DNA from 2 places in the Bacillus sp. Bwzl_19 genome. Region 2 is predicted to be linked to the other one. Evidence: riboswitches for the same ligand, from Rfam matches in the RefSeq annotation. Region 2 holds a riboswitch; the other holds the start of a gene.
The links. Region 2 has a riboswitch for glycine ahead of gcvT (glycine cleavage system aminomethyltransferase GcvT). Riboswitches for the same ligand answer to the same signal wherever they lie in the genome.
Positions count from the first base shown of each region.

Region 1: another riboswitch for glycine. It lies ahead of ACW5MY_RS19005 (amino acid permease); the one in region 2 lies ahead of gcvT (glycine cleavage system aminomethyltransferase GcvT).

Region 1 is NZ_CM142729.1:3,594,878-3,599,936, reverse strand. Features, by position in the region: gene ACW5MY_RS19015 (GyrI-like domain-containing protein) at 1-483, opposite strand, end outside; gene ACW5MY_RS19010 (helix-turn-helix transcriptional regulator) at 595-1,557, shown strand; glycine riboswitch at 1,763-1,843, shown strand; gene ACW5MY_RS19005 (amino acid permease) at 1,988-3,340, shown strand; gene ACW5MY_RS19000 (L-dopachrome tautomerase-related protein) at 3,467-4,705, shown strand; gene ahpF (alkyl hydroperoxide reductase subunit F) at 4,755-5,059, opposite strand, start outside.
Region 2 is NZ_CM142729.1:2,162,410-2,167,468, reverse strand. Features, by position in the region: gene ACW5MY_RS11485 (DEAD/DEAH box helicase) at 1-758, opposite strand, end outside; glycine riboswitch at 903-1,003, shown strand; gene gcvT (glycine cleavage system aminomethyltransferase GcvT) at 1,182-2,282, shown strand; gene gcvPA (aminomethyl-transferring glycine dehydrogenase subunit GcvPA) at 2,297-3,643, shown strand; gene gcvPB (aminomethyl-transferring glycine dehydrogenase subunit GcvPB) at 3,636-5,059, shown strand, end outside.

The DNA of each region.
Region 1 (5,059 bases), 1.4 Mb from region 2:
TTTCCTGACAACAGGAATCCACATTTCACCAAATACTAAACCGTTTCGCTGCCCCATCTCAACCGTTGCATTCGGCCCGCCGACATAGGCAAAATTCTTTGCTTCCGGCAAGACCTGACCAAAGGCAATGCCGGTAAGCTTATTGCTCAATTCATCGGCCGTCTTCCCTTCCCCTTTCACAACCAGATATTCCCCCTTAGGAAATTGGATGACTCTGGTTTCTCCGGTCACTGACGCCTCTTCCTCTGTCATCACGCCAGCATAATGCATCAACCTGTTGTTTACCGCTTCGTTCACGGCAAAAATATAGTCATTTGCGGCAATGGCTTTCAAGGTGTCAAGCCTTCCATCTTGTTTGACGGCTTCCCAAAAGTCAGCCTTTTCCTTGTTTATGCCGGCATAGTCTGTGTAATCGCTCTTAAGCTCAGTAACAATACCAAAAACGGTAAATCCGTCTTTTTCTTCCAGAGTATAATTTTCCATATTCAAAACCTTCCTCTTTTTAAAATAATCAAATGATTTTTGTCTTTTCAATTGATGCGTTTATAATAACCTTAAATCATGTCAAAAAATGATACTGTTTAGGAGGTCCCGATGAAAAAAGTTGAACGGATTAATATTATCATGCGGTATATCAACAACCGCGCCCACTTTACAATTTCTGAAATCATGCGGGAATTTGATATCTCTCGTTCGACAGCTATTAGAGATATCAGAGAAATTGAAGCCATGGGGATGCCGCTTGTTGCTGAAGTTGGAAGGAGCGGCGGTTATTTTGTCATGAACCACTCTGTCCTGCCCGCTGTTCGCTTTACCGATAATGAGATTAAAGCTCTTTTTATTGCGTTTATGGCCACAAGAAATCAACAGCTCCCTTATCTAAAGAGCCGTCAATCTTTAGCTGAAAAATTGCTGGGCCTTATCTCCGAAAGCCAGCAAGAGACCCTGGTTCTTTTAAATCAAATCTTGCTTTTTGAAGGGACAAACCCCCATAATCCCGACCTGCTTGAGCTCTCAGATCTCCCCCATCCCATGTTAGAAAAACTCATCCAGCTACTTCTTTCGGATAGCTATTTATGGATTACCATCAAAGAAGAGAAGGTAATAAAGTCTTATCCAATCTGCCTCTTGCACCCTTATCATGAAAAAGGCCTTTGGCTGATTGAAGGCTTTGATGTAAAGGATGAGAAGAGGAGGATTTTCCCTGCGGACAATCTTACCAATGTCAAACCATACTCTGCGAAAAAAAGAATAAGCAAGAAAAAGATTTTAGAGAAACTAAGCGAGCAGGAAGAAGTAATCAACCTTGTTCTTGAACTTGGTCCAAAGGCGATTGCCCAATTCAAAAAATATCATCCTTTAAAAATGTCAATTTCCTATACGAATCCTTATCAAACCACAGCCATTCTAGAGACTTATATCAATGTCAGTAATCCCGAAGAATTGACCGAAATAACAAATTGGCTGCTTTTCCTAGGTAAGGATATCAAGGTCAGGGAAGTACCGAAAGAAGTCTTAGAAGGTTTACAAGAGAGATTAAGCTTATTCTGTCCATAAGCAGTGCCAGTTAAACCCCGTTATTTTTCGAAAAGGAAAATATAGCCGCTAGGATAGGTGAGTTTAAGAATACTAGAGTTCACTGTAAGTAAGACCATTGACAAACCACTCGACTTCTATTAAAATAAAAAGTTAGCTGATAGGTATTTTCTATCAGAAACTCAATACGTAGCAGGCTATGATTGCTGTGGGTCGCACTACAGCAGGAGCGGCTTCTGGAGAGACCGCGGATTTTCCGCGGCGCCGAAGGGTTCACAATCTCAGGCAAAAGGACAGAAGAGTACCGAATATGTATTTGTCATGCTGTTGATTGTCAGCGGCGCAAATATAATTTGATATTCTTATGACCATGAGATTGGAGGGCATCCAATCTCTTTTTTTATTGGCTTTATTTTCTCGTCGTTCATAAAAAAGTAAGGAGGAGTCAGATGTGGAACAGCGAGAGCTAAAGAGGGACTTATCGAATCGGCATGTGCAGCTTATCGCCATTGGCGGCACGATCGGCACCGGGTTGTTTTTAGGGTCCGGTAAGGCGATTCAGCTGGCGGGTCCTTCTATCATCTTTGCGTATTTTATTGTAGGTATTGCGCTTTTTTTCGTTATGCGGTCGCTGGGAGAACTGCTTTTATCTAAAGCGGGGTACCAATCATTAACGGATATCGCCGAGGCGTATTTAGGGCCGCGGGCAGCGTTTGTCACCGGCTGGACCTATTGGTTTTGCTGGATTATGACGGCTATGGCGGATGTGATCGCCGTCGGTGTGTATGTGAAATATTGGTTTGATATTCCGCAGTGGATTCCTGCACTGATCTGTTTGCTCATTTTATTGGGGCTTAATCTGTTAACGGTCAAGATTTTTGGAGAATTGGAGTTTTGGTTCGCTTTAATTAAGGTGATCACGATCCTCGCGTTAATCGTCATCGGGGTGATTTTGCTGGTGATTGGGTTCAAAACGCATACTGGAACGGTTTCAGCAGCGAATCTGTGGGTGCACGGCGGCTTGTTTCCAAACGGATTTTCAGGCTTTTTGCTTTCGTTCCAGATGGTGATCTTTGCCTATGTCGGTGTGGAATTAGTCGGTGTGTCGGCAGCGGAAACATCAAATCCGAAAAAAAACATTCCGTCCGCGATCAATAAAATTCCTTTGCGTATTTTATTTTTCTACGTCGGGGCATTGATCATCCTCTTATGTATTAACCCTTGGACGCAGCTGAATGCGGCGGAAAGTCCTTTTGTGAAGACCTTCAGCTTAGTCGGCATTCCGCTGGCCGCGGGAATCATTAATTTCGTCGTATTAACGTCAGCCGCTTCTGCTTGTAACAGCGGAATGTTTTCAACAAGCCGGATTTTGTATAACTTAAGCAAAACGAAACAGGCGCCGGCAAGTTTCGAGAAGCTGAATAAAAATCATGTGCCGAGCCGCGCGTTATGGGTGTCGGTCATTGTCCTGTCAGCAGGGGCACTTTTAAGCAAATTGATTCCGGAAGAAGCCTTTGGCATCGTGACAACCATCAGCGCGATTTGTTTCATTTGGGTGTGGGGTGTGATTCTTGTCTGCCATATCAGATACAGGAAAACCCGGCCGGACTTACACGCGGCATCAACATTCAAAGCGCCGTTTGCGCCGTTTATCAATTACGTTGTTCTGGCACTGTTTGCGGTCATTCTGGTTATTATGCTGTTTGCGGATGCGACGCGCCCGGCCTTATTGCTGACGCCGCTGTGGTTTATTGGATTATTTATTTTATATTGGATGAGAAAAAACAGGGCAACAAGAACATGATGAGTCAAATTAAATCTCTTGAAAAAGACGGTGTACTGCATGCAGTATGCCGTCTTTATTTTTAATTAACCGTTTCCTTTTATAGGCATATATTTAATGTAGATATAGAACGAGAGGAATGGAGTCATGGAAAACAATTCGTACATGAATGGACAATCGTCATACCCCGCTTATGCTGATTCCTATCTATTAAGAGAATACGGGACGCTGCCGGGCAGAAGAGGACACTATGAAATGATATTTCATTGGAACCATTTAGATTGGGATTTTCCGAATGATGAGATGAAAAAAGAATTTTACAAAAAGGAATATTGGAAAAAGTGTATGCCGGCCGGCATTAAAATGGATCGGCAGGGGCATTATTATGTGTCGGTTCCCCGCTGGGCTCACGGTGTTCCGGCTACCTTGAACAAGATTGTGATAAAAGACGGGAAGCCGTTATTAGAGGCCTTTCCAAGCTGGGAGTGGAATCGGGCTGGAAACCCGGCTGTTCTTCAGTCCGTCTTGGGGTACGAGATTGATGAATACAATCGGATGTGGATTCTTGACCAAGGGAAAATTGCTTATGAAAGGTCACCGGAAGGCTCACAGAAGCTTGTGATCATTGATTTAGACCGCAATCAGCTGATCGATTCAATTCAGATTCCGAATGAGATTGCCAATTACCGTACGTCTTTCTTAAATGATGTTGTCGTTGACAATAAAAATGGGTTTGTCTATATCACGGATTCGGGTAATGGCTGGCCGGACCATCCGCTTGATGGGGGAATCATTGTGTTTAACATAAGAACAAGGACTTTCCGGCGCGTGCTTGACCGGCATTTCAGCACGCAGGACTTTCCGGGATTTCATTTTGAGATTGATAACCGGCCGGTGTTTACAAACAAGCCGGTAAAGATCGGAGCGGATGGAATCGCACTGTCCGGAGAACGGACGGTTCTTTACTATTGTCAGGTCACGGGACGGAATTTATATGCGATTGATACATCTCTCCTGCAGGATTTTCAAACGCCTCTGGAAGTGATTTCGAGGTCCGTTCGAGCGGTGGGAAGCAAGGGTACGACGACTGATGGTATGCATGCTGATCATCAGGGAAATGTTTTTTACACCATGCTTGAGGGGAAAGGCATTGGCGTTTACCAGCCAGAAGATAACAGCTTTCATCAGTTCGTCTCGGATGACAGAATGCTTTGGGTGGACGGAGTGGCTTTCGATCAAAAAGGGTCGATCATTTTTAACAGCAACCGGCTGCATCAAATGTTTGATGAGTCACGGCAGGATATTAACTGGTCCTATCCGTACAATTTGATCATATGGAAAGCGTTTGTCGGTCCTGATGTGAAGTCCTATTTATATGGGCTGTAACATAAAAAAGCGCCATACTGCCGTTTAAGCAGTATAGCGTCTTTGGGAACTAGTTCCGGATCAAATAATCAAATGCGCCTAAAGCGGCGGTTGCACCTGATCCCATTGAGATAATGATTTGGTTGTACGGGCCGTCTGTGCAGTCCCCTGCGGCGAATAGGCCGGGAACGCTTGTCGCGCCGCTCTTGTCGACGATGATTTCGCCGATGCGGTTGCGTTCGACAGTTTCGTCTAGCCATTCTGTGTTTGGCACGAGACCGATTTGGACGAATACACCTTGGAGTTCAACGTGTTTTTCTTCGCCTGTTTCACGGTCAATATACGTGATGCCGTTTACGTTTTGGTCGCCTGTGA
Region 2 (5,059 bases):
TTGACGAGCTCTTTCAAATGCTCATGAGCGTCAATTCCGTCCTTTTGATTGAAGGTTTCTTGAAATCCGCTTTCATTTCCCAAGTGGCCGGGCTTTAACAGTGACACTAAATTAAAAATTTCTTCGATCCGGTTTTGGATCGGGGTTGCCGTCAGAAGCAGGCAGTACTTCTTCACAAGACTTCTCGCAAATTCATAATTTTTCGTTTTGCTGTTTTTGAGCTTGTGCGCCTCGTCAATAATGACGAGATCATACGGAATAGAAAGCACAATTTCCTTGTGAGGCGAGCGTTTGGCCGTATCAATCGAAGAAACGACGATATCGCACTGTTCCCACACATAGCTTTTCTTCTGTTCAACAGCCGGTATTAAAAACTTCTCCTGAAGCTCTTTCACCCATTGGGAAACGAGTGATGCCGGCACAAGAATCAGGATTTTTTTTGCCAGCCCGCGAATCATGTATTCTTTTAAAATCAGGCCCGCTTCCACCGTTTTTCCGAGCCCCACTTCATCAGCCAAAATCGCCTTGCCGTTCATTTTTTCAACGACTTTCTGGGCAACTTCAAGCTGATGGGGAAGCGGAGTGAAATCGGGCAGGTATAAAGGAGCCCTCAACCCTTCAAATTCAGGAATGGCAAGAGTCTGCTGGACTTCAGCCGACAGTTTGTACAACTCCCAATTTGACCAGGGACCGTCCGTTTTCAGCCGCTCAGAAAACTCTCCCGGCCAGTTTGCATCAAATATGATCTCTGCTGTCATATGTAACAAAACCGCCTTTCTTTTAAAAAACTGATTTATCATAATTTTTGTTGCCGGACGTAAGTGAGGGTGGTAGGATATAAGTAATGATTTCACCCAAGATATTGCTTTAGTATGTCCATAACAATTGGTAAATATGAGCGAATGACAGCAAGGGGAGAGACTCGGAAGAAAGATGTGCATCCGGGCGCCGAAGGAGCAAACTGCGGAGTGAATCTCTCAGGCAAAAGAACTCTTGCTCGACGCAACTCTGGAGAGTGTCTGCGAGCAGAAAAGGCAGACCACCAAAGGGGACGTCTTTATGATGTTTTCATAAAGTAAACTTTCAGGTGCCGGGACAGAGAAACCTTCATTTTCATGAGGTGTTTCTCTGTCCTTTTTTATATGTCTTTACAATGCGCCAATGACTGAAGGGGGAAGATGATGCTGAAACGAACACCGCTTTATGACGTATATAAAGAATACGGCGGAAAAACGATTGATTTTGGAGGATGGGAGCTGCCTGTTCAATTTTCTTCTATTAAAGAGGAGCATGAAGCCGTCCGCACAAAAGCGGGCCTGTTTGATGTGTCCCATATGGGAGAAGTCGAAGTATCCGGGCAAGACGCCCTGTCTTTTCTGCAAAAAATGATGACAAATGACGTTGCCGACTTAAAGCCGAAAAGCGCGCTTTATACCGCCATGTGTTATCCCGACGGAGGCACGGTCGATGACTTGCTGATCTATCAGAAAAGCGAAACCTGCTATCTGCTCGTAATCAATGCGTCTAATATTGAAAAAGACCTCGCTTGGCTGAAGGAACATGCAAAAGGGGATGTCACATTAACGAATCAGTCTGACGAGATTTCACTGCTTGCCGTTCAGGGACCGAATGCTCAGACGGTTCTTTCGAAGCTGACTGAATGTGATTTGGCTTCCTTAAAGCCGTTTACGTTTATTGATGAGGCGGACGTTGCCGGACGCCAAGTCCTGCTTTCAAGAACGGGATATACCGGTGAAGACGGGTTTGAGCTTTATTGCCGCAACGGAGACGCGGTTCATCTTTTTAAAGAGATTCTTGCAGCGGGAGAGAATGAAGGGCTCGTTCCGTGCGGTCTCGGCGCCCGTGATACGCTGAGATTTGAAGCGAAGCTCGCTTTATACGGTCAGGAATTGACGAAAGACATTACGCCGATCGAAGCCGGAATCGGATTTGCCGTAAAGCACAAGAAAGATTCCGATTTTTTTGGGAAGTCTGTATTGAGTGAACAGAAAGAAAAAGGAGCTCCGCGTAAGCTGGTCGGGCTTGAGATGATTGAAAAAGGGATTCCGAGACACGGATACGCCGTAAAAAAAGACGGTGTTGCAATCGGTGAAGTCACGACAGGCACACAATCTCCGACTTTAAAGAAAAATATCGGCCTTGCCTTAATCAAAACGGAATTCAGTGAAATCGGAACGGAAGTAGAAGTGGAAATCCGCAAAAAAACGGTAAAAGCGAAGATTGTCCGCACACCGTTTTATAAACGTCCAAAACAGAGCTGAAAAAGGAGAGTCATATGAAGCATCGATATTTGCCCGCGACAGAACAGGATAAAAAAGAAATGCTGAAAGCCATCGGCGCAGAAACAATTGATGAACTGTTTGCCGATATCCCGGAAGATGTGAGGTTTCAAAAAGACTACCAAATTAAAAAAGCAAAATCAGAAACAGAGCTGACGAGAGAGCTGACAAAGCTTGCAGCGAAAAATAAGGACGCTGTTACATATGCATCTTTTCTGGGCGCAGGTGTGTACGATCACTATCAGCCGGTTATCGTCGACCATGTGATTTCCCGGTCAGAGTTTTACACGGCATATACGCCTTACCAGCCTGAAATTTCACAAGGAGAGCTGCAGGCGATTTTTGAATTTCAAACGATGATCTGTGAGTTAACGGGGATGGATATCGCAAACTCCTCCATGTACGATGGGGGGACGGCGTTGGCGGAAGCGGCGATGCTTGCGTCGGGCCATACGAAAAAGAAAAAAATCGTCATTTCCGCGGCCGTTCATCCGGAATCACGGGATGTCCTGAAAACATACGCAAAAGGCCAATATATCGAGGTAGTAGAGGTGCCCGCGAAAAACGGCGTCACAGACCTTGAAGCATTAGAGGATGCCGTTTGCGATGAAACGGCCGCCGTGATCGTCCAGTATCCGAACTTCTTCGGACAAATTGAGCCGTTAAAGGACATTGAGCCGCTCGCACATAAAGGAAACAGCCAGCTGATTGTTTCTTCAAACCCGCTCGCTCTCGGTATTTTGACACCGCCCGGGGCATACGGAGCTGACATCGTCGTCGGGGACGCGCAGCCATTCGGCATACCTGCGGCGTTCGGCGGCCCGCACTGCGGCTATTTTGCAGTAACGAAAAAACTGATGAGGAAGGTGCCGGGCCGTCTTGTCGGCCAAACGGAGGATGAAAACGGCCGAAGAGGCTTTGTTCTCACCCTTCAGGCGCGCGAACAGCATATCAGAAGAGACAAAGCCACCTCCAACATTTGCTCAAACCAGGCGCTGAACGCTTTAGCGGCTTCAGTTGCGATGACGGCGCTCGGAAAAAACGGCGTCAAAGACATAGCCCGCCAAAATATACTGAAAGCTGATTACGCGAGACGCCAAGCGGAAAAAGCCGGCTTGCACATAGCGTTTGACGGCCCGATGTTTAATGAGTTTGCAGTCAGGCTGAATGAGCCAGTCAAGGAAGCAAACCGGAGGCTCTTACAACAAGGCATAATCGGCGGATATGATTTAGGCCTAGCGTATCCGGAACTGAAGCAGCATATGCTCATTGCCGTCACAGAGCTGAGAACAAAAGAAGAGATCGATTCGCTTATTGCGGGATTGGGGGATCAACATGAATAATCAAGATCAGACGCTTATTTTTGAAATGTCCCGCGAAGGGCGTGTCGGTTACAGCCTTCCGGAGCTTGATGTACCGGAAACGGAGCTTGAAAGCCTTCTTCCGGGTGATTATATCCGCAATGAAGACGCAAAGCTTCCGGAAGTATCAGAGCTTGATATTATGCGGCATTATACCGCACTTTCTAAGAGAAACCACGGGGTTGATTCAGGTTTTTATCCGCTCGGCTCCTGTACGATGAAATACAATCCGAAATTAAATGAAAAAATTGCCCGGTTCCCAGGCTTTTCAGCCATTCACCCGCTTCAGGACGAGGACACGGTTCAGGGAGCGCTTGAGCTTTTATACGATTTAAGCGGACACTTGGAGGAAATTACGGGTATGGACGAGGTGACGCTGCAGCCTGCGGCGGGCGCTCACGGCGAATGGACCGGCCTGATGATGATCCGCGCTTATCATGAAGCACGGGGAGACTTCGGACGGACGAAGGTGATTGTTCCCGATTCTGCCCACGGGACGAATCCGGCATCCGCCACGGTCGCCGGCTTTGAAACGATTACCGTCAAGTCAAATGAACACGGGCTGGTTGACATTGAAGATTTGAAAAGAGCGGTAAATGAAGAAACAGCGGCGCTGATGCTGACGAATCCGAACACCCTCGGCTTATTTGAGGAAAATATTACAGAAATGGCTGATATCGTCCATCAGGCCGGCGGAAAGCTTTATTATGACGGAGCGAATTTAAACGCCGTTTTAAGTAAAGCAAGACCGGGAGATATGGGATTTGACGTCGTTCATCTTAATCTGCATAAAACATTTACCGGGCCGCACGGCGGAGGAGGACCAGGCTCGGGCCCGGTCGGAGTAAAGAAAGAATTCATTCCGTACCTGCCGAAACCCGTCCTCACGAAAAAAGAGGGCCGTTTGACTTTTGACTATGACCGTCCGCAATCGATCGGGCGCGTAAAGCCTTATTACGGAAACTTCGGCATTAATGTCAGAGCCTACACGTATATCCGCTCCATGGGGCCTGACGGCTTAAAAGCTGTGACCGAAAACGCGGTTTTAAATGCAAATTATATGATGAGAAGACTCGCGCCTTATTATGATCTGCCGTATGCCCGTCATTGCAAGCATGAATTTGTGTTATCGGGAAGAAGACAGAAAAAGCTCGGCGTAAGAACGCTTGATATTGCCAAACGGCTTTTAGATTTCGGCTATCACCCGCCGACTGTGTATTTCCCTCTCAATGTGGAAGAAAGCATCATGATCGAACCGACGGAAACGGAATCGAAGGAAACGCTTGATGCCTTTATAGATGCCATGATTCAAATTGCGCGGGAAGCGGAGGAATCACCTGAGACCGTTCAGGAGGCGCCGCATACCACGGTTGTCAAAAGAATGGATGAAACCAAGGC